One region of the Micromonospora sp. NPDC047521 genome, then DNA from elsewhere that is predicted to be linked to it. Evidence: riboswitches for the same ligand, from Rfam matches in the RefSeq annotation. Region 1 holds a riboswitch; each other region holds the start of a gene.
The links. Region 1 has a riboswitch for cyclic di-AMP ahead of ACZ6N8_RS28930 (transglycosylase family protein). Riboswitches for the same ligand answer to the same signal wherever they lie in the genome.

Region 2: it holds a riboswitch for cyclic di-AMP, as region 1 does, so the genes downstream of both, ACZ6N8_RS12410 (C39 family peptidase) here and ACZ6N8_RS28930 (transglycosylase family protein) in region 1, are expected to answer to the same signal.
Region 3: it holds a riboswitch for cyclic di-AMP, as region 1 does, so the genes downstream of both, ACZ6N8_RS06305 (C40 family peptidase) here and ACZ6N8_RS28930 (transglycosylase family protein) in region 1, are expected to answer to the same signal.
Region 4: it holds a riboswitch for cyclic di-AMP, as region 1 does, so the genes downstream of both, ACZ6N8_RS08675 (coiled-coil domain-containing protein) here and ACZ6N8_RS28930 (transglycosylase family protein) in region 1, are expected to answer to the same signal.

Annotation. Positions count from the first base shown of each region.
Region 1 covers NZ_JBVJGN010000020.1:36,264-44,402, forward strand. Annotated here, with positions in the region: gene ACZ6N8_RS28910 (helix-turn-helix transcriptional regulator) at 1-244, opposite strand, end outside; gene ACZ6N8_RS28915 (VOC family protein) at 332-769, shown strand; gene dinB (DNA polymerase IV) at 835-2,022, shown strand; gene ACZ6N8_RS28925 (hypothetical protein) at 2,129-2,488, shown strand; gene ACZ6N8_RS28930 (transglycosylase family protein) at 2,563-3,237, opposite strand; cyclic di-AMP (ydaO/yuaA leader) riboswitch at 3,236-3,406, opposite strand; gene ACZ6N8_RS28935 (ThuA domain-containing protein) at 3,561-4,214, opposite strand; gene htpG (molecular chaperone HtpG) at 4,300-6,216, opposite strand; gene ACZ6N8_RS28945 (SDR family oxidoreductase) at 6,378-7,076, shown strand; gene ACZ6N8_RS28950 (M28 family metallopeptidase) at 7,143-8,139, opposite strand, start outside.
Region 2 covers NZ_JBVJGN010000004.1:362,094-370,232, reverse strand. Annotated here, with positions in the region: gene ACZ6N8_RS12415 (hypothetical protein) at 112-882, shown strand; cyclic di-AMP (ydaO/yuaA leader) riboswitch at 1,184-1,325, shown strand; gene ACZ6N8_RS12410 (C39 family peptidase) at 1,554-2,402, shown strand; gene ACZ6N8_RS12405 (hypothetical protein) at 2,475-3,515, opposite strand; gene ACZ6N8_RS12400 (alpha/beta fold hydrolase) at 3,635-4,381, shown strand; gene ACZ6N8_RS12395 (CDP-glycerol glycerophosphotransferase family protein) at 4,386-6,056, opposite strand; gene ACZ6N8_RS12390 (bifunctional cytidylyltransferase/SDR family oxidoreductase) at 6,088-7,596, opposite strand; gene ACZ6N8_RS12385 (ABC transporter ATP-binding protein) at 7,744-8,139, opposite strand, start outside.
Region 3 covers NZ_JBVJGN010000002.1:502,303-508,479, reverse strand. Annotated here, with positions in the region: gene ACZ6N8_RS06315 (C40 family peptidase) at 1-973, shown strand, start outside; gene ACZ6N8_RS06310 (N-acetylmuramoyl-L-alanine amidase) at 1,049-3,028, opposite strand; cyclic di-AMP (ydaO/yuaA leader) riboswitch at 3,264-3,400, shown strand; gene ACZ6N8_RS06305 (C40 family peptidase) at 3,414-4,454, shown strand; gene ACZ6N8_RS06300 (pyridoxamine 5'-phosphate oxidase family protein) at 4,624-5,181, shown strand; gene ACZ6N8_RS06295 (zinc metalloprotease) at 5,250-6,177, opposite strand, start outside.
Region 4 covers NZ_JBVJGN010000003.1:221,403-229,541, reverse strand. Annotated here, with positions in the region: gene ACZ6N8_RS08695 (carbonic anhydrase) at 1-286, opposite strand, end outside; gene ACZ6N8_RS08690 (alpha/beta fold hydrolase) at 457-1,398, shown strand; gene ACZ6N8_RS08685 (HelD family protein) at 1,508-3,625, shown strand; gene ACZ6N8_RS08680 (cation diffusion facilitator family transporter) at 3,735-4,652, shown strand; cyclic di-AMP (ydaO/yuaA leader) riboswitch at 4,795-4,926, shown strand; gene ACZ6N8_RS08675 (coiled-coil domain-containing protein) at 4,932-5,996, shown strand; gene ACZ6N8_RS08670 (hypothetical protein) at 6,117-6,869, shown strand; gene ACZ6N8_RS08665 (SRPBCC family protein) at 7,347-7,814, opposite strand; gene ACZ6N8_RS08660 (PfkB family carbohydrate kinase) at 7,999-8,139, shown strand, end outside.

The sequences.
Region 1 (8,139 bases):
TCGCCTCCTCGTCGTCAAGCAGCAACGGCGGCAGCCGGGTGCCCGCGCCGAGCTGATAGCCGCCACCGACACCTGACACCGCGCGCACCGGATACCCGAGCGTCCGCAGGCGTTGCACGTCGCGGCGGACGCAGCGGTCGGTGACGCGCAGCTGCGCGGCGAGGTCGGCGGCCGTCCAGGACGGTCGTCGTTGCAGCAGCGCCAACAACCGCAGAACCCGCTCGGTGGTCGCCTCGACACTCACCCGCCGATCGTTGCACGGATCTAGGAACGATCCTGTCCGCGATTTCCGAAAGGCTGGGACCATGACCGACGAGATCAGGGAGCTGCCATGCCACGCGACGTGCAGATCACGTTCGACTGCGCCGACCCGGCCGCGCTGGCCAGGTTCTGGGCCGAGGCGCTCGGCTACCGGCTGCAGGGCCCGCCCGGCGGCTTCGAGTCGTGGGAGCAGGCACTCGACGCGATGGGCGTTCCGCCGGAGAACCGCAACGACGCCTCGGCGGTGGTCGACCCCGAGGGCTCCCGACCACGGCTGTTCTTCCAGCGCGTACCCGAGGGCAAGCAGGTCAAGAATCGCGTCCACCTGGATGTCCGCGCGGCGCCGGGCCTCGCCGGGGACGAGCGGATGGCGGCCCTCGAAGCGGAGGCCGAACGGCTCGTCGCGTACGGCGCCACCCGGCTCGCCCGACACGAACCCGCTCCCCCGCTGGGCACCGGCCACCTCGTCATGGCCGACCCCGAGGGCAACGAATTCTGCCTCGACTGATCGACACGTGACCGCGTTCGCCCAGGTCACTGTCGTGGCGACAGGCGCTATGCGAACATGTGTACGTGTCGCCCGGGGCCACCATCCTGCACGCCGACCTGGACGCCTTCTACGCGTCGGTCGAGCAGCGCGACGACCCACGCCTGCGAGGACGCCCGGTGATCGTCGGCGGCGGGGTGGTGCTCGCGGCCAGCTACGAGGCGAAGGCACGGGGCGTCCGCAGCGCGATGGGCGGCCAGCAGGCACGCCGGCTGTGCCCCGACGCGATAGTGGTGCCACCGCGCATGTCGGCGTACACGGTGGCGAGCCGAGCGGTGTTCGAGATCTTCCGGCGGACCACCCCGCTGGTCGAGGGGCTCTCCATCGACGAGGCGTTCCTGGACGTGGGCGGCCTGCGCCGCCTGGTCGGGCCCCCGGCCGACATCGCCGAGGGTCTGCGTCGGGAGGTCCGCGAGCAGGTCGGCCTGCCCATCACGGTGGGCGTGGCGCGGACGAAGTTCCTGGCGAAGGTGGCAAGCGGGGTGGCGAAACCGGACGGGCTGCTGGTGGTCGCACCCGACGGCGAACTGGCGTTCCTGCATCCGCTGCCGGTCGAGCGGCTCTGGGGTGTCGGTCCGATCACCGCCGCGAGGCTGCGCGAACGCCGGATCCGTACGGTCGGCGACGTGGCCCGGCTCGGTGAGGCGGCGCTGGTCTCGCTGCTCGGCGCGGGCGCGGGCCGGCACCTGCACGCTCTGGCCCACAACCGTGACCCCCGGCCGGTGCAGGTGGGCCGCAGGCGTGGGTCGATGGGGGCGCAGCACGCGCTGAGCCGCGCCCCGCACGCGGCGGCCGAGCTGGACGCGATCCTCGCCGGCCTGGTCGACCGGGTCACCAGGCGGATGCGGGCCGCCGGACGGGCCGGACGCACGGTGGTGCTGCGGCTGCGCTTCGGCGACTACACGCGGGCCACCCGCTCGCACACGGTGGGCAAGGCGACCGCGGACACCACACAGGTGCTCGCCGCCGCACGGGCGCTGCTGCGGGCGACCCAGCCCGAGATCGACAGGCGGGGCGTGACCCTGATCGGCGTCTCGGTGGGCAACCTCGACGACAACCCGGTCCAGCCGGAGCTGCCCTTCCAACCCGACCCCGGCACCGACCTCGACGCGGCGGTCGACGCGGTCCGCGACCGGTTCGGATCGGCGGCCCTCACCCGGGCGGTGCTGCTCGGCCGCGATCCCGGCGTCGAGATGCCGCTATTGCCCGACTGATGGCCGCGTTTCCTGCGATCGGTGACACATCACAGCAGGTCGGCGGTTTAGCCGACCGCCCACGGGTGACCCTTGAGGGGAACAGCCTGACGAGGGGGGCCCTACGATGTCCGACGACACCAGCAACCGACCGAGCCGTCGCGTCGAGCGTCCGCACGACGTGACCGACCCACTGCTCTGGCAGCTCGCGGTCGACGTGCTGAGCGCCCACGAGCCGGACGACGAGGGGCACTGCCGCAATCTCCAGTGCGCCGGCCAGGGGTGGCCGTGCGAGGCCCGCACCGGCGCCGAGCACTCGCTGCGGCTGGCCCGCGGCGAGTCCACGTCGGTCGAGATGACAGTCGACGACGTACGGGACGAGAGCCGCCCCGGCTGGCCCGGCGGGACCGCGCCGCGCTGGGGCCGCAACGCCGGGCCGCTGCCCGCACAGCAGCGGGAGCAGAGGGCGTCCGCCACCGCGGCCTGACCGCGACCCGCGTCGTCACGCGCGAACGCTCGGCCGGTGACCCGGCCGAGCGTTCGTGCGTCATGCGTCGTGCGTCAGAGGCTGAGCCGCTGACCCGGGAAGATCAGACCCGGGTCGGCGCCGATCAGCTGCCGGTTGCGCTCGTACAGCGCCTGCCAGCCGCCGGTCGAGCGCTGGCGGTCGGCGATCTCCGACAGGGTGTCGCCCGGCTTGACGGTGTACGTCTCGCCGCCCGCCGCGGGCGCGGTGCGCTCGTTGTCGCGCGTCGCCGGCTTCTCGCCGCGCGACGGCCCGGGCTTCGAGCTCGACTCCGTCGACTTCGTTGACTTGGTCGACTTCGTTGACTTGGTGGACTTCGTTGACTTGGTGGCGGAGCCGCCCGACGAGCCGCCCTTCTTGCCGCAGGTCGGCCAAGCGCCGATGCCCTGCCCGTCGAGCACGTTCTCGGCGACGGCGATCTGCTCGCCGCGGCTGGCCAGGTCGGCGCGTGCGGCGTACTTCTTGCCGCCGTAACCGGCCCAGGTGCTCTGCGAGAACTGCAACCCGCCGTAGTAACCGTTACCGGTGTTGGTCTTCCAGTTGCCGCCGGACTCGCACTTGGCGATCGCGTCCCAGTTGACGCCGGCCTGCGCCGGGGCGGCCGGGCCGAAGAGGGCGACAGCACCGGTGACCGCGCCGACGGCAAGGGTGCCGACGGCGAGGCGGCGGGTGGTGACCCGTCGATGACGGGGCGTGTGAGCAGAAGTCATGAATTTCCTCCACGCCGGCGAGGTGAGCTGTCGGGTTCGGGCCGAGGAGCCCGGCCGCGCGGTGGCGGCTTCACCCCGAGGTGACGTGCACCGGAAAACCTGGGTCCCCCGCTCCTGCCCGGTGGACTGGGTTCCGACGACCGGGGGCAGGATTTGGCGTTGCCGGCCGTGGTGTCCGCAGTGGCGAACCCGACCGACGTTAGGCACGGTCGGTGACGAACGCCCACTCGCTGTGAAGTTCTTCACCGGGCAGCGCTCCGCGTTGCGCCCACCGGTTGCGGGCCTCGCGGCACTGTGCAGTGACCACGATGGACCGTTTGCGATCAGCGCTCTGGGCGGAGCCAGGCGACGATTCGACGCAGCAGCTCGACGTGGCCTGGCGACTCGTACGACCGGCCGTCGTGGCCGAGGGCGCTGTAGACGATCCGGCTGTCCCCTGCCGTGCGGGCCCAGACGAGCGGGTGGAAGACGCCGCCCTCCCGGTGCCCGTAGAGCGGCTCGATGTGGACGCCATCGACCCGTTCCAGGTCGGTGTAGCGCTCGTCGAAGACCTCGATGTCGCCGAGCCCTTCGGTGATCGGATGCGCGACGGCGGTCCGCCGGATGAGACTGGAACCGATCGGCGGATGGAACGAACGGCCGTGCTCCCAGGCGGCGCCGATCGTGGCACGCCAGCTCGGCACCCGGGGGAACGCGAGGGTCGCGCTGTGGACGGCGAGCAGGTTGCCGCCGCCGGCCAGGAAGCCGTCGAGAACGAGCCCGAAGAGCGCGTCGTCGGGGACCGGGGAGGACCGGTCGGCGCTCGCGTTCACCACCAGCAGTCGGGCACCGTCGAGCGCGGTAGCGAGCCGGTCGACGGACGTCACGACGGCGGCACCACCGATCATGTCCGCGAGGATGGCGCTGGTCTGCGCCAACGGGTGCCAGGGGTCGCCGTGCGGCCCCTGGCCGCTGAAGATCACTGTGCCGACAGGCACGGGCCCTCCCGGAATCGACGTTCGGGCAGAGGTCAGGGTCGCGTACCGGCGGGGCCCCTGCCGGGTGCCCCGCCGGTCGGAGCGACTACAGGGTGCGGGCCAGCCGGTCGGCGAGCGTCCGGGTGAAGCGGGCCGGGTCGGCCAGTTCGCCGCCCTCGGCGAGCACCGCCAGGCCGTACAGCAGCTCGGCCGTCTCGGTCAGGGTTTCGGAGGAGTCGCCCTGCTCGTGGGCCTTGCGCAGCCCGGCGACCAGCGGATGACCCGGGTTGATCTCCAGGATCCGCTTGGTGGACGGAATCTCGTGCCCCATCGCCCGGTACATCTTCTCCAGCGTCGGGGTGAGATCGTGCGCGTCCCCGACGACGCAGGCCGGTGAGGTGGTCAGCCGCGACGACAGGCGGACCTCCCGGACACTGTCGGCGAGGGTGGCGCCCAGCCATTCGACGAGCGCGGCGAACTCCTGCCGCTGCTGCTCACGTTCGGTCTCGGCCTGCTGCTTCTCCTCGTCGGTGTCCAGGTCGACCTCGCCCTTGGCGATGGAGCGCAACTGCCGGCCGTCGTAGGTGCCGACCCGCTCGACCCACACCTCGTCGACGGGGTCGGTCAGGAGCAGCACCTCGTGGCCCTTGGCCCGGAACGCCTCCAGGTGCGGAGAGTTCTCGATGGTGGCCCGGGAGTCGCCTGTGGCGTACCAGATGTCGCTCTGGCCGTCCTTCATCCGCGAGACGTAGCCGGCGAGGTCGGTGGGCTCGGCCGGGTCGTTGGTGGACGCCAACGACAGGATCTCCAGCAGGGTGTCCCGGTTGTCGGTGTCGTCGATCAGCCCTTCCTTGACGACAGTGCCGAACTCGGTCCAGAAGGTGCGGTACCGCTCGGGGTGGTTGGCCTTGAGGTCCTTGACCGTGGCGAGGACCTTCTTGACCAGACGGCGGCGGACGATCTGGATCTGCCGGTCCTGTTGCAGGATCTCGCGGGAGATGTTCAGCGACAGGTCGTGCGCGTCGACCACGCCCTTGACGAAGCGCAGGTAGGTGGGGACCAGCGCCTCGCAGTCGTCCATGATGAACACGCGCTTGACGTAGAGCTGGACGCCGCGGCGGCCCTGCGGGGCGAACATGTCGAGCGGGGCGTGGCTGGGCAGGAACAGCAGCGCCTCGTACTCGAAGGTGCCCTCGCCCTTCATGTGCACGACCTCGAGGGGGTCGGCCCAGTCGTGGCTGACGTGCTTGTAGAACTCGTTGTACTCGGCGGCGTCGACCTCGTCGCGGGGCCGCGCCCAGAGCGCCTTCATCGAGTTGAGGGTCTGCACCTCGCTCGTGGCGTCCGCACCGTCGGCGCCGGGGCGTTCGACGGTCATCCGGATGGGCCAGGCGATGAAGTCGGAGTAACGCTTGACGATCTCGCGGAGGGTCCACTCGGAGGTGTAGTCGTGCAGGTTGTCCTCGGTGTCGGCGGGCTTGAGGTGCAGGGTGACAGACGTGCCCTGCGGCGCCTCGTCGACTCCCTCGACCGAGTACGTGCCCTCGCCTGCGGACTCCCAGCGGGTGCCGCCGGTCTCGCCGGCCTTGCGGGTGAGCAGGGTGACCCGGTCGGCGACCATGAACGCGGCGTAGAAGCCGACGCCGAACTGGCCGATCAGGTCCTGCGAGGCGCGCGCGTCGGCGGACTCGCGCAGCTGGCGCAGCAGCTCGGCGGTGCCCGACTTGGCGATGGTGCCGATGAGGCCGACCACCTCGTCGCGGGTCATCCCGATGCCGTTGTCCCGGACGGTGAGGGTGCGGGCGTCCCGGTCTACCTCGATGGCGACGTGCAGGTCGTCGGTGTCGGCGACGAGGTCCTTGTCGACCATGGTGGCCAGCCGCAGCTTGTCCAGCGCGTCGGACGCGTTCGAGATGAGTTCCCGCAGGAAGACGTCCTTGTTCGAGTAGATCGAGTGGACGACCAGTTGGAGGAGCTGACGCGCCTCGGCCTGGAACTCCAACGTCTCGGCCTGGTTGCTCACACCGTCTCCCTTCTGTCACGTGCGGAGGTTCGCGCAAAGGATACGAGTCGTCACCGGGTGGGCGGTGGGGGCGTCCGGGTCGTATTCCCGATCCGGGCGCGCCGCCCTCGTGACGTAGCTGACTTTGGCTAGCATAAGCCAGCCCGGATAGCCTGACGCCCATGAAGATCTCTGGAAGCACCGCCCTCGTCACCGGCGCCAACCGTGGCTTCGGCCGCCACCTCGCCGCCGAACTCGCCTCCCGGGGCGCCACCGTCTACGCCGCCGCCCGCAACCCCGACACCGTCGACCTGCCCGGCGTGACGCCGGTACGCCTCGACATCACCGACCCCGCCTCGGTGGCCGCCGCCGCCGAGCTGGCCGGCGACGTGAACCTGCTGATCAACAACGCGGGCATCGACACCCGGACCGACCTGCTCGACGGCGACCTGGACCTCGTCCGGCTGGAGTTGGAGACCCACTACATCGGCACCCTGTCGACGATCCGGGCGTTCGCGCCGGTCATCGCCGGCAACGGCGGCGGGACGATCCTCAACGTGCTGAGCGTGCTGTCCTGGTTCGGCTCCCCGGCCCACCCGGCCTACAGCGTCGCCAAGTCCGCCGAATGGTCGATGACCAACGTGCTGCGCGTCCAACTCGCCGAGCGGGGCGTCCGGGTCGCCGGCCTGCACGTCGGCTACCTGGACACCGACATGGCCGCCACGGCCACCGGCCCGAAGTCCGACCCGGCCGCCATCGCCCGGATCGCCGTGGACGGCATCGAGGCCGACGCGTACGAGATCGTCGCCGACGACCTGAGCCGGCAGGTGCAGGCCGGGCTGGCCGGCGGCGTCGCCGCGCTCTACCCGCAGCTCCCCTGACCTCCGACGCGACGGGCCGCCGCCGGGTGTTCCCGACGGCGGCCCTCCCTCATGTCGGGTACGCGGTCAGCTCGCCTGCAACGTCACGTCGTCGATCACGAAGCTGGTCTGCAGTGAGGCGTCCTCGGTGCCGGTGAACGTCAGCGTCACGGTCTGCCCGGCGTACGCGGCCACGTTGAGCGTGCGCTGGACGTAGCTGGTCGAGGCGTTCAGATTCGAGTACGTCGCCAGCGTTGTCGAACCCATCCGCACGGTCAGCTTGTCGTACGCCGTGGACGTGGTGGTCTCGGCGGTGTCGATGCGCGTCCAGAACGACAGCGTGTAGCTGGCGCACCCGGCCGGCACGGTCACCGACTGGGACAGGGTCTCGGTGCGGGTGCTGCCGTACCCGTTGAGCCACGCCTTGTACGACCCGGTGCGGGCCGGCTTGCTGCTGGAGTTGGTGATCACCCCGGAGGACGCCGTCCACACGGTGGCGCCGCTCTCGAAGCCGCCGTTGCCGATCACCTGGGCGGCCGCGCAGCCGCCGGTGCCGGTCACGGTGAGGGTGAGGGTGGCGGTCCGGGTGACCGAGCCGGTCCCGGTGACCGTCACTGTGAAGGTGCCCGTAGCGGCGCTTGACGAAGCGGTAAGTGTCATCGTCGACGAGCCGCCGGAGGTCACCGAGGACGGGCTGAACGACACGCTCACCCCGCTGGGCGCCCCGGAAGCGGAGAGGCTCACCGACTGCGCCGAGCCGGCGGTGGTGGCGGTGGAGACCGTAGCGGTGGTGCTGGCGCCCCGGGCCACGGTGCGCGTGGTGGGGCTGACCGCGACGGAGAAGTCGTTGGTCGGGGTGCCGCCACCCACCGCGAGCTGCCACAGCGCGTACGCGACGCCGTCCGCCGCCCGGTTCAGCACCGTGGCGCTGACGTTGGCTGTGGTGTCACAGGACCGGTGGTAGCAGGGGTCGTACGCCGAGTTGGCGGTGCCTCCCCACTTGGCCGCCTGGGCGCTGGTCTTGCGGGCGCTGGCGCCCGCGGCGTAGCCGGAGGTGGGGATGCCTGCCTGCTGGAAGTAGTAG
Region 2 (8,139 bases), on a different contig from region 1:
GCCGCCGCGCCTGTCGATCAACCACCCGCACCCGTCGGCCCGTGGCCACGCCACGACCCGCCCGGCCCGTGCGGCTCACCGTCGCATCGCTGTCGCTCCGAGGTGTCGATCATGGAGACCGTCGTCTTCTACCAGTTCCTGACCGAGGTGCCGCAGGCCGCCGCCATCTGGTCGGTGCTGTTCCTGCTGGCGTTGAGCGTGCCCGCCGTCCTCGTCGCCCGTCCGGAGCGGGACGGGCCGACGGGTGAGCCGGGCCCGACCGCGCCCACCGCCCGGGAGGCCGCGGCCGCCGAGGCCGCCGACAGGCGCCGGTACGCCGAGGAGGTGGCTGTCGCCGCCGCCGGCGCCGCGCAGACCGCCCGACGGCGACGAGCTGACTGGCTGGTCACCCAGGAGGAGGCGGAGCGGGCCTGGGCCGGGTACGACGAGGCGGACACCGTGGCCCGTCGGTTCGCCGGCGCCGGGGCGCTGCCCACCCCGCGTACCCCGCACACCCCCGCCGAGTACGCCGCCCGGGAGCGGTACCTGCACCGTGCCGCGATGGCCGCGTACTGGCGCGGGGAGCTGACCATGGGGCAGCTCGGTGACGTGTTCGGGCACCGGCGCGGCTGGGATCCCCGCCGGCACCCCGTCGAGCAGGAGGTGCTGCTCGCCCGGGCGATCAGGGACGCGAGGCTCGCCGACTACCGGGTCGCCGCCGAGCGGGAACGGTCGGCCTGGCGGGACGCGGAACTGGCCGCCGAGTCGGCCCGCACCCTCGCCGAGGAGGCGTACGCGGCCGCAGCCCGACTGCGACCCGGCCCGGCGCCGGCCCGCCGGGCGGCGACCGGTGCGGTACGTCCCGCCGCGGTGGCCCGCTGGCGCCCGGCGCGCGTCAGTTGAGCCCGCCCGTCGGTTGAGCCCGATCTGTGACGTGAGCCCGGTCACGGGCCCGCGAAATCGGGCGGTCGGCGCGATCGGGCCCGTTGTTCACGCGAATCCGACGTCGTTGTCGACGACGTGTCCGGTTGTCGACCACAGGCGTCGCCGTCACCGGTTGTCCCATCGAGTCACGTCATCGGCAATACGCGCAGAAATTGTCGCCCAGAATGATGTTTACGCAGGTGGGCGCGGCTTGGCAGGCGTACGCACCACAAGTACTGTCGTCCTGTCCGGTGCGGTTACCGATCGCAAGAGGCGACGCCGCGCCGACCCGCTCAATCGTGATCAACGAACCGGGGACCCATCAGTACGTCCGGGGTGAATCCGCGAGCCACGGCCCGCGGTAGGGCGATCTTCCCGCCCGAATCCGTCAGCTAACCCGGTAGGCGGTGTCGGAAGGAGTTCCATCCTCGTGCAGCACCTCTCCACCCCTCGCTTGTTCCCCCGCCTCCACGGCGTCGCGGTGCCCCCGCTCATCCGTCCGGTGAGCTGACCCCCCGGGTCATCGCCCTTCCCGCCCGGCCGCGCCGGGCGTTCCCCTCGAGCGGTTCACCATCCGCGGACCACGGTTCGCGCGCTGGCGCCTGCCCGGATACCGGCTCGGCCCCGGTGTGCCGCTCTCCCCCCGAACCGTGGAGGACCCCGTGAAGCACACCCTGAAGCGTCAGCTCCGCCGTCTCACCACCGAACGTCCGTACCAGATCGTCGCCGCCTCCGCCGCGGCCCTCGCGCTCGCGACCACCACCGGTGTCCTGCTCACCGACACCGACGACGCCCCGGCCGGCCAGCACACCGCGACCACCGTCGCCGAGATGCGCAGCGACATGGCCGCCTCCCGTGGCCAGGCACGTGTCGCGCCCCCCTCGGCCAGCGCCGCGCCGAGCAGCGCCGCCCCGGCCACCAGCGCCGCGTCGCCCGCCGCGAAGGCCAGCGGCAACCCGGACCTCACCCGTAAGCCGACGCCGCCGAAGCCGCCCGCGACGAAGGTGCTCGACTACGACTACGAGGCGCAGAACACGTACTACAACTGCGGTCCGGCGGCCACCCGCAACGCGCTCAGCGCCAGCGGCATCGACCGCACCCAGAACGAACTCGCCGTCAAGCTGGGCACCACCGAGATGGGCACCAACTCGGCCCTGGACACCACACGCGTGCTCAACGCCGAGGTCAAGGGTTCCCCGTACCGGACCCGGATGTTCGCCGGCACCCCCAGCCCGGCCCAGATGGACCAGCTCCAGGCCGACGTCGTCAAGGCCATCACCGACGGCCGTGGCGTGGTGGCGAACGTCGCCGGCGACGCCGTCGACACCAACGGCGGCTGGCACTCCTACGGCGGTGGGCACTACATCGCCGTGGTGGGTTACCGGGACAACGGCCGGACCGTGCGGATCGCCGACTCGGCGAACGCGGCCGACGCGTCGTACTGGGTCACCACGATCGACCTGGCCAACTGGATCGCCACCCGGGGCTACTCCGCCTGACCCAGGCGGATGGACCGCCGCGGGCGCCGTCCCCCACGAGGGGCCGGCGCCCGCGGCGTCTTCGTGTCGTGCTCAGTAGTCGATGAAGCCGTACAGCGCGAGGTGGTTCGACTTCGTCCCGCTGACCGTGTGCCCGATGCTGGACGGCCGTACGGTGCCCTTCACGAACAGATAGTCGATCTTGCTGGACCCGCTGGTGGCGGCCGAGCCGTAGCCGGTCATGCCGTAGCCGCTCAGCGTGCTGGCCGCGATGCCCGTGCGGTTCGCGTCGATCCCCACGATCCGGATCGTGGAGGCGTTCAACAGGCTCGTCGCGTCCGCGCCCAGGTGGATGCCGCTGTTGGCGATGCCCCGGTCGCCGTCGCCGGCGCACGCGTTCTGCCGGTTCTCCTGCGGCAGGTGCATGGTCGCCGCGAACACGCTGGTGCCGGTCGCCCTGATCGTGAACCGGGCCGCGATGGCGCTGGTCCGCTTCCACTTGTAGTAGTCGGTGCTGTCCGGGTCGCTGTTCGGCGGCTTGTACAGCGTGCACCCGGCGCCGTTGGCGTACGCCGTGCCCGGCTTGAGCCAGCCCGCGCTCCAGTACTTGGAGATGTCGCCGGCGGCGAGGCTGAGCGTCCTGGTGTTCCAGATGATCGCGTTGGTCTGCTTCTTCTTCAGGTCGCCCAGCGACTGGGAGCTGCACTTGTGCGTGCTGCCCCACGGCTCCGGGTCCGTCCAGGCCACGATGGCCCCGTACGTGCCAGCCGGGTAGCCGAACTTCGCCGACAGTTGGTCGGCGTACGCCTCGGCCTGGCCGCTGCCGCGCACCTGCTGCACGATCAGCAGGTCCGGCGCCACCACACCGCTGGTGCCTGTGCGTCCGGCGTCGTCGACCAGGATCGAGGTCAGGTGGTCCGGTCCGGAGATCCGGGTGCAGCTCCCGTCGGCGTTGTTCACCACCAGGTTCTCGATGTTGTTGTTGTAGACCCGCAGGACCCGGTCGGCCGCCGCGACAGTCGCGCCGTGCGGCGCGACGCCCGACGGCGTGCCGAGCGCGGGCGCGTCAGGTGCCGCGCCGAGCGCGACGACGGCCACCGCCGCCGCAAGCGTTGATCGATGCCTTCTGAGCACGGAGGCTCCCTCCCGCGACGACGATGCCCGTCCAGGCGCCGCACTCTACAGTGGATCATCGCCGGTCGGGTCCGCGTTCGACTCTCGTTCCGGGCCGCGAACCGTGGGAGACTGCGGCCGTGGCGGATGAATCGGGTGGTCAAGCCGGTCGCGGACCGATCCTGCTGCTGCTGCACGGGATGGGGGCGAGCGGCGACGTGTGGCTGCCCTGGGCGCCGCTGCTGGAGCAGCACTGGCCCGCGCGGTGGCTCGCCCCGGACCTGGCCGGTCACGGCTGGTCGGCGCCGCTGCCGTCGTACTCCTTCGCTGGTCTTGCCGACCGGATCGCCCGCGGCATGGCGGCCGACGACCGGCTCGTCGTGCTCGGGCATTCGCTCGGAGGCGTCGTCGGTCTCGCGCTGGCCGCCCGCGACGCCGGACTGCCTGTCGACGCGGTGGTCGGGCTGGGCATCAAGGCGGTCTGGTCGCCCGCCGAGCTGGACCGCGCCGCCGAGCTGGCCGCCCGCCCGGTCAGCTGGTTCGCCAACCGCACCGAGGCGGCACGCCGCTACCTGCGGGTCTCCGGGCTGGCCGGCCTGCTCCCACCGGACCATCCGGTGGTGGACGCCGGGCTGCGGCAGGTCGACGGCCGGTGGCGCCTCGCCATGGATCCCGGCGCGTTCGCCGTCGGCGAGCCCGACCTGGCCGCCCTGATCGCCGCCACCGACGTGCCTGTGGTGCTGGCCCGCGGCGAGCACGACCCGATGGTCACCGACGCGCAGCTCAAGGAGTACGGCGTCCCGGTCGTCACGCTGCCCGGGCTCGGGCACAACGCACACGTGGAGGACCCGGCGGCGGTGCTGGCCCTGCTCGACCCGTACCGCTGAGGCGCTACACGCCCGCCGGGGCGGTGAGTGTCCGCTGCGGCGTCAGCTCCCGGCGGGCGGCGGTCAGGAACGCCTCGGCGTACGTCTCGGCCGGGAAGTCGCCCAGGTAGTGGCGGCGGGTTGCCCAGCGCGCCTCGGCCGCCGGATCGGTGTCCAGCAGGTCGGTCAACACCTCGTCGGTGTTCGACATGTCCCGCCGCAGCACGTAACCGGCCCCGGCCAACGGGAAGCGCCGCACGAACCCGTCGCCCTCGTCGCCCATGTCGGTCACCGCGTACGGCTTACCGGAGTAGAGGTAGTCGGAGATCACCCCGGACACGTCGGAGATCAGCGCGTCCGAGCGGTTCACGCACTCGGTAAGGCTCAGCTCGCGGGCCGCCGCGCCGACGACGTGCTGCCGTCCGGTGCGGGCCCGGTCGGCGACCAGCAGCTCGGTCAACCGGCCGAGCTGCCGGGCCGAGGCCGGATTCTGCGCGGTGTACGGGTGCGCCCGCAGGATGACTGTCGCGCCGCGCTCCAGCAGCCGCCGCAGCAGCTTCTCGGCCACCGGCAGGGAGCAGTAGTCGGCGTCGGCGTGGTGCCCCGTCCAGGTGGGGGTGTAGAGCACCGTCGGGTGGGCGAGCCCGCGTACCGGCTCGGGGCGTACCTCGATCGACTCGACCTGCGGGCGGCCCACCACCACGAACTTCTCGGCCGGGATCCGTACGCCGGCGCGGGCGTACCGCTCGATCGCCGCCGGGCCGGCCACGAAGATCCGGTCGAAGATCCCGGACACCGGGTTGGCGCTGGGCGCCTTGTCGCTGTCGCCGTGGTGCAACTGCACGTGGGTGAGCTGGGTGAACCTGATGCAGTGGCTGTTCTTGGCGCCGTGGTTGACGTAGAACGCCGCCCGCAGGCTTGGCACCAGCGCCTCGTCCATCGCCCGCAGGGTGGGGCAGTAGACCACCGGCGCGTCGGTGGCGGCGGCGATCGGCGCGAGGAACTCCGGCTCCCGCACCAGCACCACGAACGGGCGGCCGATCCGTTCCAGGTACGGCAGCCACATGGTGACCTGGTACTCCGAACCGGGGGGTGCGGAGAAGTAGAGCAGGAACTCGGGCTCGTGCCGGCGCAGCGCGCGGGCCACCGCCCCGCCAGCGGCGGCCGGCCGGAACCGGCGCCGGGCCAGGTCCAGGGCGACAGCCCCGGCCCCCGCGCCCACCAGCAGGCTGGCGACAAGCGCCACGACGGCGGGCAGGACCAGCGCGGCGGCGAGGGCCACGACGGCGAGTAGCCCCAGCAGTGCGGTGCCGAGCCGGTCGGCGACCAGCGGCGTCCAGGACCGCACCGGCAGGTTGGCCGCCCGGATCTCCAGGTTCCCGGCCGTCCGCAGCGGCCCCACCAGCAGCACCAGCCCCAGCAGGACCAGCGCGGTGGCCACCAGCGCCGGGTCGAGCCCGTCGTCGAGCCGCCGGGAGTAGCCGACCAGCACGGCGGCGGCGATGAGGGCCGTCTCGGCGACCAGGTCGGCGCTGGGCCGGATCCGCTGCTCGACGGCTGCCGCGGCCAAGGCGGCGACGGCCAGCGCCAGCCCCCAGTCGGTGGCCCCGGTGAGCGCCAGCACGACGAAGGCCAGCACGGCCAGCCCGGTGCTCAGGCACCGGGCGGCCATCTTCCGGACCAGGTCACCGCGCATGTCGCTCCGTTTTCCGCCCTCGCCGCCGCCGTCAGTTCGCGGACGCCGCCGCCGGCGCCTCGGCCCGGTCCGGGCCGGACTGCGCCGGCACGCTCGGCCCGTCACCGGGTGCCCGACGTACGTCGATCACCTGGCCGGTCAGGTCGGAGATCAGCACGTCAAGCGACGACTGGGCGACGGCCTCGGCGGCGAGCAGGGTGTGCTCCGGCTCCTCGCCGAACGCCCGGGTGCGCATCGGGGTGGCGGTCCGCTCCGGGTTGATGCAGTTGACCCGGACGCCGACGTCGGCCCACTCGTCGGCGAGCGCCTGGGTGAGGTTGACCAGGGCGGCCTTCGTGGCCGAGTAGAGCGCGTAGCGGGCCCGCCCCCGGGTGTACGAGCTGGAGGTGTAGAGCAGCAGCTGGCCCTTGGTCTGCTGGAGGTACGGAAGGGACTGCCGGGCGATGGTCACCGGGCCGACGAAGTTGACCTGGAGCACCCGGTCCATCGTCTCCTCGTCCATCTCGGCGAGGGCGCCCTTCTCCAGGATCCCGGCGGTGACCACCACGTGGTCGATGCGGCCGGTGGCCTCGAACGCGGTCTTCAGCGCGGCCTCGACGTCCTCGGCGCGCTCGACGTGGGTGCCGGTGGTGGAGCGGCTGAACGGGAAGACCTGCGCGCCGTAGCGGCGGGCCAACTCGGCCAGCTCGTGACCGATGCCGTAGCTGCCGCCGAACACCACGATGGTGCGGCCGGTCAGCTCCTCGGCGTAGCTGCGGTGGTCGGTGAGCCGGGGCGCCTGCGCGGCGGCGAGCTGGAAGAGCTTGTCCGCCAGGTGCACGTCGACCGGGTGGGTGACCTTGATGTTCTCGTCGGAACCGTCGATCACCTTGATCGGGGTGCCGGGCAGGTAGCGCAGCACCACGCCGCAGTCGTCGGTCGCGGCGAAGTCCGGGTCGCCCTCGGCGATCCGGTACGCCTCGCGGATGGTGGGGGAGCGGAACGCCTGCGGGGTCTGGCCACGGCGCAGGCGGGAGCGCATCGGGATGTCGGTGATGCAGTCGTTGTCGTCGACCTGGATGATCGTGTCCGCGGAGGGGATGGCCACGTCCACTGCGTCGTAGGTCCAGAGCGCGTTCACGCACTCGCGCACGATCCGGCCGCTGAGCAGCGGGCGTACCGCGTCGTGGAAGAGGATGTTGCAGTCGGCCGGGCCGACGGCGTCCAGGGCGATCCGGGTCGTCGCGTTGCGGGTGTCGCCACCCTCGATCACCTTGGTGACCTTGCGCAGGCCGGCCTTCTCGACGATCTGCCGGGCGTCCTCGACGTGGCCGGCGGCCATCAGCACGATGATCTCGTCGATCTCCGGTGCCGCCTCGAAGACCGCCAGGGTGTGCTCGATGATCGGCTTACCGGCGATCTTCAGGAGCTGCTTCGGGATGCCGAGGCCCAGCCGGGTCCCGGTGCCGCCCGCCAGCACCACGGCCACTGTCCGCGAGGGCCGCCACGGTGCCGGGGTCTCCGTTGCGGCGTCCGGGCCAGTGGTCTGGTCCTGCGTCATTGCCGGATCCTCACTCTCGTCGAATGCGTTAACGGAAGGTTCCGCCCGAGCGGCGACGGGATGAACCTTAACGCGCGGACCGCGCCACCCCAACGCGGGCGACGCGGTCCATGGCGTCGTGTCGATGCCGGAGGTTCGCCGGCACTTCTACTTGCTGTTCGCGTACGCCTCGTATTCGCGGATGACCTCGTCGGTGGGGCCGTCCATCCGGATGACGCCCGATTCCAGCCAGATCGTCCGCTCACAGGTGTCGCGTACCGAGGAGAGCTGGTGGCTGACCAGGAACACCGTGCCGGCGCCCTCGCGCAGTTCCCGTACCCGCTGCTCGCTGCGCTTGCGGAAGCCCTTGTCGCCGGTGGCGAGCGCCTCGTCGATGAGCAGCACGTCGTGCTTCTTCGCGGCGGCGATGGAGAACCGCAGCCGGGCCGCCATGCCCGACGAGTACGTCCGCATCGGCAGGCTGGCGAAGTCGCCCCGGTCGTTGATTCCGGAGAAGTCGATGATCCCCTGGGCCTGCTTGGCCACGTCGTCCGGGTGCATCCC
Region 3 (6,177 bases), on a different contig from region 1:
CGCGCGGCCGGGCAGGTTGCGCCGGGTCGCCCACCGTCTGCTCGTCCTGGTCGCCGCGGCGGCCGTCGGTGCCGGTGTGCTCGCCGCGCCGGCACAGGCCGAGCCCACGGTCGACGAGATCGAGGCCCAGATCGACAAGAAGTGGGAGCAGTTGGAGCCCACGATCGAGCAGTACAACAAGGTGCGCTCGCAGCTGAAGGTCAACCGGCAGAAGTCGGCGGACCTCCAGAAAAAGATCGAGCCGTTGGCGCTGCAGAGCGAGCTGGCCCTGAACCGGGTCGGTGACCTCGCCTCCCGCTACTACATCTCCGGCCCGTCGCACGACATCGGCGCCCTGCTGGTCGCCGCCAAGCCGGACACGCTCACCGAGCAGCTCACCGTTCTCGACCGGCTCGCCGCGCAGGAGCGCAAGCAGGTCGAGGGCGTGCTTGCCGTGCGGGCCAAGTACGACGGCGAGAAGCAGAAGCTCGACACGTTGATCGCCACCCAGACCGAGCAGCAGAACGAGCTGGCCGCCAAGAAGAAGCAGATCGACGCCGAGATCAAGAAGCTCGAGGCGTCCCTGCCGAAGACCACGATCAAGACGGCCGGCTGCCCGACCATCAACGGTGTGGCCAACACCGCCGCGCAGAAGGCGATCAAGACCGCCTGCCAGCAGGTCGGCGATCCCTACGTCTGGGGTGCCACCGGCCCGAACTCGTTCGACTGCTCGGGGCTGACCCAGTACGCGTACAAGTCGGCCGGGATCTACCTCACCCACCACACCGGTGCCCAGTGGAAAGAGGGCGAGGTCGTCTCCCGGGCCGATGCTCGTCCCGGTGATCTGGTCTTCTTCTTCAGCGACCTGCACCACGTCGGCCTGTACCTCGGCAACGACCTGATGGTGCACGCGCCACGCGCCGGTAAGCCGGTGCAGGTGGCGAGCATCAACAACATGCCTGTCGCCGGGTTCCGTAGGCCGCCCAAGAAATAAAACTGATCCGCCCAGGCACGACGACGGCCCCCGGTCACCGACTGGGGGCCGTCGTGGTTTCTCAGGAGTTGCCGGTCAGCGGGGCGCGCCCACCGGGGACGGCAGCAACTGCACGTCGGCCAGGTTGACGTACATGATGCGGTGGCCGAACTGGATCTGCGCGTACCGGTTCTTGCCGCGGATCACGGTCCAGTCGCCGGGCGATGAGCCGTCGAACGTGCTGGCCCGGTAGTACTCGCCGGCCAGCACCGCGCCGACGGAGTACCGCTGACCGGCGGCCAGGGTGTACTGCAACGGGGAGATGGTCTGGTAGGGCACGCCCTCGGGGTAGGCGGCCTCCTCCGGGTACGCCCGCCCGTACACCGGGATGGTGGCCCGGCCGGGCTTCGGGACGGCAACCACGCCGACCGTCCAGCTCGCGGTGGGGGCGGACGCCGGGTTGTGGAACCAGGCCTTCTGTCCGAGGTACCAGATGGCCGTCCAGTCACCCTGCCGGCCGGCGAGGGCGTACGTCTGGCCGGCGGAGGCCCGGGCGCCGTGGTCGGACACCTCCATGGTGTTCGGGGTGCCGTCGGGGCGCAGCGCGATGTCGTTCACCAGCGGCGCGTCCGCGGACGGCGCGGCGCGCAGCACCACCGACGAGGAGCCGCGCGGTGTGCACGGCACGCCGGGGGTGACGCATCCGATGAACGCGGGCTGGTTGGTGGCGTAGTCCGGGTCGATCCGGACGAGGCCGGTGGCCGGGGTGCCGGTGTCCAGTCGCGGAGCGTGCAGCAGGTCGAAGTAGTGCGTCCAGTCCCAGTACGGCCCCGGGTCCCAGTGCATTCCGCGTACTGTCGACGCGACGGTGCCGGGCACGTTGTCGTGGCCGATGATGTGCTGGCGGTCCAGCGGGATGCCGAGCCGCAGCGCGAGGTGCCGGACGAGCTTCGCCGAGGTCCGGTACATCGCCTCGGTGTACCAGGTGCCCTGGGCGGCGAAGCCCTCGTGCTCCAGCCCGATCGACTTGGCGTTGACGTACCAGTTGCCGGCGTGCCAGCCGACGTCCTTGGTCTTCACGTGCTGGGCGATGTGCCCGTCCACCGATCGCAGCGAGTAGTGCCAGCTCACGTACGTCGGGTCCTGGACGAGCTTCAGCGTGGTCGCCCAGCTCGCCTCGGTGTCGTGGATGACGATGTACTCGATCTTCTGCCGGGCGGGCCGGTCGGAGAGGTCGTGGTTGCCGTAGTCGCCGTCGCCGAACGCCTGGTAGGGCGCCGGGATCCACTCGCAGGAGATGGTGCGGGGGCACTCCAGCCCGTCCGGGCGGGCGAGGCGACGCAGACCCAGCCGGTCCAGCCAGGAGCGCTCCGGTCGTACCGCGCTGGCCGGCAGCGTGATCCGCTGGCCGTCGTCGGTCACCCGGGACTCGCCGGCGCTGATCGTGGTGAAGACCTCGTCGGCGAAGGCCGCCGCGGCGTCGGCGCTGTCCGCGCCGGCGTAGCGGGCCACCGCGCCGTACCAGGTGGCCGGGTCGGTGCCGGCTCCGACCGGGGCACCCAACTCCCGCTGGTACGACGCGAGCAGCGCCGCCCCGCCACGGATGTTGGCGTTCGGGTCGGTACGCAGCGACTCGGGTGCGGCGCCGGTCAGCGCGGCGGCGGCGTCCACGGTCTGCAACGCGGCCGGGGGTGGCGCGGGGTCCTCGGCGGGTGGGGTCGCGGGTGCCAGCGCGGGCCGGGAGTCGTCGCCGCGCGGGTCCTCGGTGCCGGTGTCGTGGTGGCCGCGTCCGGGCAGGGCGGCGACGTGGCGGGCGTCGGTCAGGTGCATCGGGCCGTAGCCGCCGCTGGTGCTCGGTGTGCCGCCGTTGCTGTCCCAGCGGGACTCCAGGTAGGAGACACCGAGCAGCACGGTGGTCGGCACGCCGTACTCGGTCGCCGCGGCGGCGTACTGCTGCTGGCGGTCGGGGGCGGGCGCCGCTGCGGCGCCGGCGGGTGGCGGTATCGCGGTCGAGGCGGCGACCACGGCGGCGGCGAGCAGGGCGAGCCGGCCGGCGGACAGGGTTGGACGGTGCATCGAACCCCCCAGATTTGCGCGGATGAAGGTGAGGTCACCTTCGCGCCGCCCGGGAGCCTGCGTCAATACCTTTCCATCTGTCGAAGTCTTCGGAAAGAAATCTTCGCGTACGCCCCGTGACTCTCTCCAATCGGTACGGAGTGTCACGGCCGCACGGGTTGCGGATCGGTAACGGGCGTCTCTACTCTGGTCATTTGTCGGCCCGACAGCAGGTCCGCCCAGCCCGGGCGGTAACGGACCGACACCGCCGAGTCGCTTCCGAGCGAACCGGGGACCCACGTCCCCCCGGGGTGAATCCGCAGCCACTGCGGTAGGGCGCCAACTTCCCGCCCGAACCCGTCAGCTAACCCGGTAGGCGGTCAGGAAGAAGGAGAACGGAACCCCGGTGGCACTCCATGCCCCGCGGCCGTCGTCCGAGCGGTCGGCGCCAGCCGGCCCGACGTCGATCGTGCCGCGCCCACGCTGGTCCCGCTTCACCACCGCTCTCGCCGCACTGGCCGGCGTCGCCGTCGTCCTGACCGGCAGCGCCACCGCGGCCCACGCCGACCCGTCGGTCGCCGAGATCGAACGCCAGATCGACGCCGACTGGAACAAACTCGAACCGATCATCGAACGGCACAACGCCACCCGGATCGACCTCGCCGCCAAGCGCAGGCAGGCCGACGCGTTGGCCGCCCAGATCGCCCCGCTGGAGCGTCAGGTCGACGCCGCGATGGACAAGGTCAGCGCCCTGGCCGTGCGCGCGTACAAGGGCGAGAACGTCTCCACCGTCAACGCCGTGCTGGGCAGCCGGTCGCCGAGCGAGGTCGTCGGGCAGCTCGAAATGCTCGACCGTTTCGCGCACAACCAGCAGCAGGACGTCCGCGAGGTGGCCGACCTGCGCGACGAGTTGGCCGCGAAGAAGGCTCCGCTCGACGAGATGGTGTCCCAGCTGACCCGCACCGAGGCCCAGCTGGCGGCGAAGAAGAAGCAGATCAACGAGGAGATCGACCGCCTACAGAAGCTGCGCCTCAAGGTGTACGGCAACGGGGGCGGCGGCCCGCTGCGCCCCGCGCCCTGCCCGGCGAGCTACCCCGGCGGTGCTGCCGGCACGGCGGTGAAGTTCGCCTGCGCGCAGATCGGCAAGCCCTACGTGTGGGGGGCCGAGGGCCCGAACTCGTACGACTGCTCCGGGCTGATGCTCGCCGCGTGGGCGAAGGCCGGCGTGAGCCTGCCGCACAACGCCGCCGCGCAGAGCCGGGTCACGAAGAACGTCAGCCGGGCCGACCTGCGCCCCGGTGACCTGGTGTTCTACTACAGCGACATCCACCACGTCGGCATGTACGTCGGCAACGGCTGGGTGGTGCACGCCTCCCAGGCCGGTCAGCCGGTCAAGATGAAGAAGGTCGACGACGGCCCGATCCACAGCTACGGCCGCCCCGGCTGATCAGAGGTGACCGAAGGGCCCGTCGCGATCCGTTCGCGGCGGGCCCTCGTCGTTCTTGCCTCAGCGGGTCGGCCAGGTGCGCCAGTGCTGCCAGGCCCGGCTGGGATTCGGTGCCGGTGACCAGCGCGTCGAGGTCGCTGGTCGTACATTTGTTCGATAGAATGCCCACATGGCTTCCTGGTCCGAATTCGCCGCCGACGAGCCCCGACTCGCCGACGGGATCCGCGTTCTCCTCCAGCAGTACGGGCCGGGCTTCGGCTACCTGGCCACGGTCCGCGCCGACGGCGGGCCCCGGGTCCATCCGGTTTCCCCGGTCATCACCGACGAGGGCTTGTTCTGCTTCGTCATCGACTCCCCGAAGCGCCGTGACCTCGAACGGGACGGCCGTTACGCGCTGCACTCGTTCCCGCCTGAGGAGAGCGACGACGAGGCGTACGTGGCGGGTCACGCCCGACCGGTGACCGACCCCGCCCAGCTGGCCCGGTTGGCCCAGGGTGCCCGGGCCGAGCCGCACGCCGACTGGCGGCTGTTCGAGTTCACCGTCGACGTGGCGATGTTGACCCGCCGCGAGCAGCCCGTCGCGGGCATTCCGGGTTACGCGCCGGGCCGGCCGGCCGTGCAGGTCTGGCTCGATCCGCACGCTCCGCCGGTGGCTGCCGCGCCTGTCGCCGTACCGCCGGCGCGGCCGACCCGTCGCAGCCGTGACGTGCAGTGCACGGCCGCCTGACCACGGCCAGAAAGACGCCGGTGCCGGCTCCGTCGTGACGGAGCCGGCACCGGGTGTACGCGGAGAAGCTACGCGGCGCGGTAGGCGTTCCACGCGGTGATCATGCGGCTCGCCTGTCCCGGGGTGAACTGGTACATGCACGAGTCGTAGGTGTAGTCCATGAAGTTGGTGATCGGGTCCAGCCCGGTCGCCGAGCAGGTGTTGCGCCCGGTCGGGCACTGGTAGGCCGGCGACGCCTCGGCCGGGGTGTCGCTGACGCCGTCACCCGAGCCGCCGCAGCCACCCTGGAAGGTGTGGTAGAGGTTCAGCCAGTGGCCGACCTCGTGGGTGCCGGTGTCGCCCTGGTTGTAGTTGGTGGCGGTGCCGCCCGGCAGCGACTCGTTCAGCGCGACCACGCCGTCCATGCTGCTCAGGTTGCGCTGCGGGAAGGTCGCCCAGCCCAGCAGGTCGTTGCTCAGCTCACCGAGGTAGATGTTGAGGGTGTTCTTGCCGCCCACCCGCAGTGAGGACTTCATCGACCGCTCCGCCGACGAGCCCTGCACGATCGGGTACCACGACGGGTTCGTCACCCGGTTGATCTTGTCGAGTCGGAAGGCGAACGCGGTGACCGCTCCGCCGGTCGAGCCGGCGTAGGCCTGGTTCAGCACGGTGATCTGCGAGGTGATCATCGAGTCGGGGATGTTGCCGCCGGCCCGCGTGCTGTTCTCCTGGATCACGTGCACGACCACCGGGATGGTGACCGTGGCCAGCGCCGTCTCGCCCGCGCCGGTGCGGAAGCTGGCGCGCTCGCGCAGCGCCGCCGCGAGGTCCGCGTCCCGCTCGCGGACCTGCTTCGCGGTCAGCTCGTTCGGGTCGTGCTTGGCCTCCGCACCGGGCTTCATCCGGGCGTTGGAGTGGCTGTCTGCCGGCTCGGCGCAGGCGCCGCCGGGCGCCGCGGAGAAGGCCGAAGCAGCCGGAACGACGCCCACCGCGGCGGTGCTGAGCAGCAGCGCGAAG
Region 4 (8,139 bases), on a different contig from region 1:
TGGAGCCGCACACCGCGCGGTCGAGCACGTGCCCGCCGGTGCGGATCACGCAGATCGCGCCGAAGGTCTGGTCGAAGATCGCCTCCAGCGGAACCCGCGAGTCGATGCAGCCGAGCACCACGGCGTACGGCTGCTGATCGCCGGAGGCGGTCGCCGCGGCTGCCGTCACGTCGTGCCCGTGGATCGGTTGGCCGCTGACGAACCGCCTGTTTCCGCTGAGCAGGTCGGCCAGCGCGGCGCGGGGTGTGCCGCCGGCCAGCCGCCCCGGCTCCGGCGTCGCGCCCATCGGCGCTCCCGACGACCCCATGCCGTTCAGCTTGGCCCGCCGTGCGCGGTTCGCGGGCGGGGTCGGCAATGTTCGCCACGGCGCGATTGACGTGGTCTGATGGCGGGTAGCCGGTGTTACCGCCGGGTATCCCGGTGCTGATGGTGCCGGGCGGCCCTGGGGAGGTGGCGATGCCGGAGCGTTTCGAGGTCGGTGTACCCGACGGCGTGCGGCTGCACGTCGAGGTGACGGGGCCGGCAGACGCCGAGGTCACTGCCGTCCTGCTGCACGGCTGGACCCTGGACGGGCGGGCCTGGCACCGGCAGGTCGAGGCGCTCACCGCGGCGCCCGGCGGCGAGGCCGTGCGGGTGGTCACCTACGACGCGCGGGGGCACGGGCGGTCCAGCTGCATGGCGCTGCCGACCGCGACCCTGGAACAGCTCGGCGACGACCTGGCGGCGGTACTCGACACCGTGGCGCCGACCGGGCGGGTCGTCCTGGTCGGGCACTCGCTGGGCGGCATGACGATCATGGAGTACGCGCACCGCCATCCCGCGCACTTCGCCGCCCGTACGGCCGGGCTGGTCTTCGTCTCGACCACCGCCGAGGGGCACACGCACACGGTGTACGGCCTCTCGCCCCGCATCGCCCGGCTGATCCGGCTCGCCGAGACCGCGGGCGCCGGGGTGCTGGCCCGGTGCGGGTCCTGGCGGGCGCCCCGGGCACTGCTGCGGGCGCTGCAACCGAGCATCCGGTGGATGCTCTTCGGCGACAGGTGCGAACCTGCCGACATCCGGCTGGTCACCTCGGCGGTGGCCCGCGCCTCGCTGCGCTCGATAGGCGGTTTCCGGGCCTCCATCGGCGCCCAGCACCGGCTGGACACCCTCGCCGCGCTTGCCCACCTGCCGGCCGCCGCGCTCGTCGGCGACCGCGACCGGCTGACCCCTCCCCCGTGTGCCGAGTCGATCGCCGCGGCGCTGCCGGCCACCGAGCTGACCGTGTGCCCGGGCGCCGGGCACATGCTGATGATGGAACGCCCGGACGAGGTGAACTCCGCGTTGACAGGTGTCCTGCGTCGCGTACTCGCCGGGGCGCCGATGGGCGGGGCGACTCCCGCCGGCGCGGGCGCCTGAGCGCACGTTCGCGCACCTCGGGCGCGGCGGGCCCGGCCCGGGGCCGTACCCTTCTGCGGTTGGCCCGCGCGGTTCGCGCCGTCTGCCGGCGACATCGAAGGAGCGTGCGTTGACCGACCAGACCGCCCTGGAGCAGGAGATAGCCGTCGAGCAACGGCACCTCGACCGGGTGTACGCCCGACTGGCCGAGCTGCGCCGGTCGGCGGTACGCGCCGAGCGGGACGGCTACCGGATGGCGCGGGTGGGCACGTTCGGCGCGCTCGTCGAACGTGACGCGATGGTCTTCCACGCCGCACAGCGGCGGCACACCCTCGACGCCGAGCACGAGGGGCTGGTCTTCGGCCGTCTGGACCTGCGGGACCGGCAGACGCTTCACGTCGGGCGGCTCGGCATCCGCGACGAGGATGCCAGCACGCTCGTCGTCGACTGGCGGGCGCCGGCCGCCGCCGCCTTCTACCAGGCCACCCCGAACCAGCCGCTGGGCGTGGTGCGTCGCCGCACCATCCAGTCCCGTGGTGAACGGGTCACCCGTGTCGAGGACGACCTGCTGGACCCGTCCGCCGCCCCGGAGGGGATGACTGTGGTCGGGGACGGCGCGCTGCTGGCCACCCTGTCGCGGGCCACCGGCCGGGGCATGCGCGACATCGTGGCGACGATCCAGCGGGAGCAGGACGAGGCGATCCGCTCGCCCGGTTCCGGTGTGACGATCGTCGCCGGTGGTCCGGGGACCGGCAAGACGGCTGTCGCCCTGCACCGGGCCGCCTTCCTGCTGTACTCCGACCGCAGCCGGTACGCCGGCGGCGGCATCCTGGTGGTCGGCCCGTCGTCGGTCTTCGTCGAGTACATCGCCTCGGTGCTGCCGTCGCTCGGTGAGGACACCGCGACCCTGCACTCGTTGGGCACCCTCTTCCCGGGCATGACCGCGACCCGTACCGACCCGCCCGAGGTGGCGGCGGTGAAGGGCTCGCTGCGGATGCGCCGGGTGTTGGAGCGGGCGGTCCGCGACGCCGTGCCGGGCGGGCCTGGCGAGCTGCGGCTGCTCTACCGGGGTGCGTTGCTGCGGCTGGACCGGGCCGAGCTGGACGCGATCCGGGACCGCGCGCTGCACCGGGGCGCCCGACGCAACGAGGTGCGGCGGGCGGGCTTCGACGGGGTGTTCGCCGCGCTCTGGGCACAGGCCCGCCGGCTGAACGTGGGCCGGTTGCCGGAGCAGCGGGCCTTCGAGGACGAGATCGCCGAGCGCACGGAGTTCCGGGAGTTCCTCAAGGCCTGGTGGCCGCGACTGCACCCCCGGCACGTGCTCGGCTGGCTGGCCCGGCCGGACCGCCTGCGCCGCTACGCGGGCGGGATCCTCTCCGGCGCGGAGATCCGGTTGCTGGGCGCGGCGTACCGGGAACTGGACTCCGCCGGGTTGACCATCGCGGACGTGGCGCTGCTCGACGAGTTGGACACGCTGCTCGGCAAGCCGGCGCAGCCGGCGCGGGCGCGGCGCGACCCGTTCCAGCTCGCGGGCGGGGTCCGTGAGCTGAGCACCTTCGGCGACCGGCAGCGCGCCGCGCGGGCGGCGGCCCGGGAACGGCCGGCGGACTACCGGGAGTACGCGCACGTGGTGGTCGACGAGGCACAGGACGTCTCGCCTATGCAGTGGCGCATGATCGGTCGGCGCGGCCGGTTGGCGTCCTGGACGGTGGTGGGCGATCCGGCGCAGACGGCGTGGACCGGTGACCCGGAGGAGCTGTCCCGCGCGCGGGACCAGGCGCTGGGCCGGCGCAAGCGGCACGATTTCACGCTCACCACCAACTACCGCAACTCGTCGGAGATCTTCGCGGTGGCGGCGGCGGAGATCCGCCGGCTCTACCCGGACCTGCCGCTGCCGACGGCCGTGCGTTCCACGGGGGTCGACCCGGTCGAGCTGATCGTGCCCGCCGCCGGATTGGAGACGGCCGTCGTGGAGGCGGCCGCCGGTCTGCTGGCGGAGGTGGACGGCACGGTCGGCGTGATCACGCCGGTCCCCCGCCGCGACGAGGTCGCCGGCTGGCTGGGCACGCTCGGCGCACCGCGCCTGCAGGTCGTGACCAGCCTGGAGGCGAAGGGCATGGAGTACGACGGGGTGGTGCTGGTCGCCCCGAGCGAGATCCGGGCGGATCCGGGTGCCGGGGTACGGACGCTCTACGTGGCGCTCTCCCGGGCCACGCAGCGGCTCACCACCGTTGACCCGACCGGCTGATCGGGCCCCGACGAGCACCGTCGGGGCGGGTGCCGCCCGTATAGTTGCACACATAGCGATGTGCGCATACATTTGACCGGGTCCCGACTGGCGGCGGAGGGTGGGTTTCGTGGGCGCAGGTCATGACCACCACCACGCGTCGGTCGCCAATGCCGCACACCAGCACCGGGGACGGCTCTGGGCAGCGTTCGGGCTGCTCGCCGCCCTGATGGTGGTCGAGGCGGTGGCGGCCTTCCGCACCGGCTCGCTGGCTCTGCTCTCCGACGCCGGGCACATGTTCACCGACGTGCTCGGAATCGGCATGGCACTCGCGGCGATCACCGCCACCCGCCGGTCGACAGGCGACCCGCAGCGCACCTTCGGCCTCTACCGCCTAGAGGTGCTCGCCGCACTCGCCAACGCCGTCCTGCTCTCCGGCGTGGCGGTCTACGTGGTGATCGAGGCGATCCGCCGGTTCGGCGACCCGCACGAGGTACTGGCCGGCCCGATGCTCGCGGTCGCCGTACTCGGCCTGCTCGCGAACGTGGTCGCCTTCGCGCTGCTGCGTGCCGGCGCGCGGGAGAGCATCAACCTCCAGGGGGCGTACCTGGAGGTCCTCGGCGACCTCCTCGGCTCAGTCGGCGTGATCGGCGCGGCGCTGCTCATCACGGTCACCGACTGGTGGTGGGCCGACCCGCTGGTCGCGGTCGCCATCGGCGTGTTCATCCTGCCGCGCACGTGGCGACTCGGCCGGGCCGCCGTCCGCATCCTCGTGCAGGCCGCCCCGGAACACCTCCAGGTCACCGCCGTACACGACCGGCTCGCCGCAGTGCCCGGCGTGGTCGAGGTCCACGACCTGCACGTCTGGACGCTCACCTCGGGCATGGAGGTGGCCTCCGCGCACCTGACCATGGCGCCCGGCGCGGAGGTCGGCACGGTGCTCAGCGCGGCGCGTACCGCCCTGCACGACGACTTCCGGATCGAACACGCGACGCTCCAGATCGAGCCCGGTGCCGCGCCCGGCGCCTGCGGCTCGGTCGAATGGTGACCGCCTTTCGAGAAGTACGCTCGCATTTGCCCGAGTTTTTGGTCATGACGCACGCACCGTCCGTCACATCGGCTGCAAGCGCCCCACCTGCCCCGGTAGGCTCGGTCCCGGCCTCCACCAGGCGGCGCCCTCCCGGCGCCGGTGGCGGCCGCCGCCTAATCGCCCGAGCGGGCGAACCGGGGAACCATGTTCCTGGGGTGCATCCGCGTCAGCGGTAGGGATCTTCCGTCCCGAACCCGTCAGCTAACCCGGTCGGCGGCTGACGGAAGGACATGCGTAGTGGCACCAGCACGACCACCCGCCGCCCGCCTGGCGGCCCTGATCGTCGCGATGCTCGCCCTCGGCGTCGCACTCCCGGCCGGGGCGGCGGCCGCTCCCCCGACCACCCAGCGGGCCGCCGCGGCACCCGACAGCGACGAAGAGGGCGGCACCCCCGCGCTCCGCGCCCAACTGGAAGCCGCCAGCAAGGGCTACCTGGACGCCAAGCGCGCCCTGGACACCTCCGTGCAGCGGCAGCAGCAGCTCACCACCCAGCTCAAGACCACCGAGGCCGAACTGGAGGCCCGCAGCGGCAAGGTCGGCGAGATCGCCGGCGTCGCCTACCGCACCGGCCGCCTCGGCGCGATGTCGGCGCTGCTCAACAGCAACACCCCGGAAGGCTTCATGGACCGGGCCGCCGCGCTGGACGCGGTCGCCGCCAACGAGGACCGGGTGCTACGCGACCTGATCGCCACCAAGGACGAGGCCACCCGCACCCGGGTCGCCCTGGACGGCGAGATCCGCGAGCAGCGCAAGCAGGTCGCCGTGATGGCCAAGCGCAAGGAACAGGCCGAACGGGCCCTGACCGTGGCCACCACACCCAAGCCGCAGACCACCTCCGACAGCGGCTCCAACCGGGGGACGTCCAGCGCGAACGCCACGGCCGCGCCGCGTAACTCCGACGGCTCCTGGCCCTCGGAGTCGTGCAGCGTCAACGACCCCACCCCGGCCAGCGGCTGCATCACCCCGCGGACCCTGCACGCGCTCAACCAGGCAAAGGCCGCCGGCTTCACCAGGTACGTCTCCTGCCACCGCTCCGGCGGCTCAGGTGAACACCCGAAGGGTCGGGCCTGCGACTTCGCCGCGCAGAAGAACGGCTTCGGCGGTGACGCCACCGGCGGCGACAAGACGTACGGCAACAACCTGGCCGCCTACTTCATCCGCAACGCCGACCGGCTCGCCGTGCTGTACGTGATCTGGTACCGGCAGATCTGGCTGCCCAGCAGCGGGTGGAAGTCGTACAGCGGGGCGGGTGGCGACCCGTCCAGCGACCACACCAACCACGTGCACCTGTCGGTGTACTGACCCCCACCCGTGGCCGGCGCCCCGAACCGGGGGGCCGGCCACCGGTACGTCAGCGGGCGTACCCCTGATGTCGCCGACTGTCGGACGACCCGGCGGCGGCCCGGCGGCAGCATCGTTCCCATGCGACTTCCGCCCACGGCCCGCAAGGCACTGCTCACCCTGCACCTGGTCACCTCCCTCGGCTGGCTCGGCACCGACCTGGTGCTGCTCACTCTCGGCGTGGCGGTCCAGCGCGGCGCCGACCCGGCCACGGTCTACCCGGTCACCGCGCTGCTCGGCACCGTGCTGTTCGCGCCGCTGAGCGTGCTGGTCTGGCTGATCGGCGTGGCCAGCGCACTCCTCACCCCCTGGGGACTGCTGCGCTACCGCTGGGTGCTCGTCAAACTCGTGCTCACCACGGTGATGGTCGGGCTGGTCCTGTTCCTGCTCACCCCGAACCTGCGCCACGCCGGAGCCCTGGGGGCCGCACTGCCCGCCCGGGACCGCGCCGACCTGGTGATCGCCCCCGCCGTCTCGACCAGCCTGATGATCATCGCGACGGTGCTCTCCACCTACAAGCCCTGGGGGCGCCGCCCCACCCGCGCAGCCCGCCCCACCAGCTCAGCCCAAACCGCCCGCGCCGGTCGCACCGGTCGTGATCGCGCCGACCGCGCACGCCCTGCCACCCCCGCCACCCCTGCCAGACCGGCCAGACCGGCCGCACCGGCCGGCCCCAGCGCGCCTGCCAGACCCGCCGCACCGGCCAGACCCGCCGGACCGGCCGGCCCCAGCGGGCCTGCCGGACCCGCCGGCCCTGCCGGCCCCGCCGGACCCGCCGGCCCCGCCGGAGCCGCCGGAGCCGCCGACCATGATCGCGCTCGATCCAGGAAGTAGTGGCCTCGGCGTCGTGGGGACAGCACTACATCCTGGATCGAGCGCGATCTTGCGGGAGCGCAAGCAAGATCCGCGCAAGTTCAGGGATGTTGCTGCCTCCAGCGCGCCGGAGGCAGCAACATCGGGGAAGCTGCGCGGATCTTGGCGGCACGGTCGCAGGGCCGGCGCGGCGGGGCGGGGTGCGGCGGGGCGCGGTGCGGCGGGGCGGGGCGCGGTGCGGCGGGGTGCGGTGCGGCGGGGTGCGGCGCGGCGCGGCGCGGCGGGGCGGGGCGGGGCGCGGTGCGGTGCGGCGGGGCGTGGCGGGGCGCGTGCGGTGCGGTGCGGCGGGGTGTGGCGGGGCGCCTGCGGTGCGGTGCGGCGGGGTGTGGCGGGGCGCCTGCGGTGCGGTGCGGCGGGGCGCGGCGGGGCGCGGCGCGGCGGGGCGGGGCGGGGCGCGGTGCGGTGCGGCGGGGGCGCGGGCGGAGGCGTGGAGGTGGGTCAGGCGGGTGGTGGGGGGTTGCTGGCGCGTTCGAGGGCCGGGCCGAGGCGGCTGGCGAGGGCGAGGTGGGCGGCGCGGGCCTGGCGGAACGCGTACCGGAACAGCGGGGCGGGAGCGCTCAGGGTGATCTCGACGTCCACCCGGAGCAGGCCGTCCGATTCGGGGCGTAGGCGGGTGTGGTTGTGCACCGTGGTGGCGGGCCACTGGCGGGCCACCATCACGATCTCGTCGTCGTCGCTGGTGAGCACGTCCGCCTGGTAGGTGGTCCGGAAGCGTAGCGGGCCGGCCACCAGCCGGTCGCTGATGGCGTAGCTCGCCAGGGCGCCGGGGCGGGGCGGCAGTTGTCGGACGTCCACGATCAGTGGGTGCAGTTCGCCCTGCCGGGTCAGGTCGCTGAGCAGCGCGGCGGCGTCAGCGGCTGAGCACCGGGCCTGGACGGTGTAACTGAAGGTATCGCGCCTGAGCACACCGTCTCCCGCCGTCGCTTGTCGCCCGATCGTGCCGTACGCCGATCGGGCTGGCAACGCCCGTCGGACAGCGGCCGTTGCCACGTCGGCCGCCAACTGTCCCATTAAGATCGGTTAGTACGGAATTACTGACCGTGACGGAGGGCGGATTCATGAACGGTGGCGACAGGTGAGCGGGCACGTGATGGTCTTCGCGCCCACTCCGCAACTGACCGTGACCGTGGACCAGCCCAACGACCACACCGAACTGCACCTGCACCCCGGTGGGCAGGGCGTGTGGCAGGCCCGGATGGTGCTGTCGCTGGGGGTCGACGTGGTGCTCTGC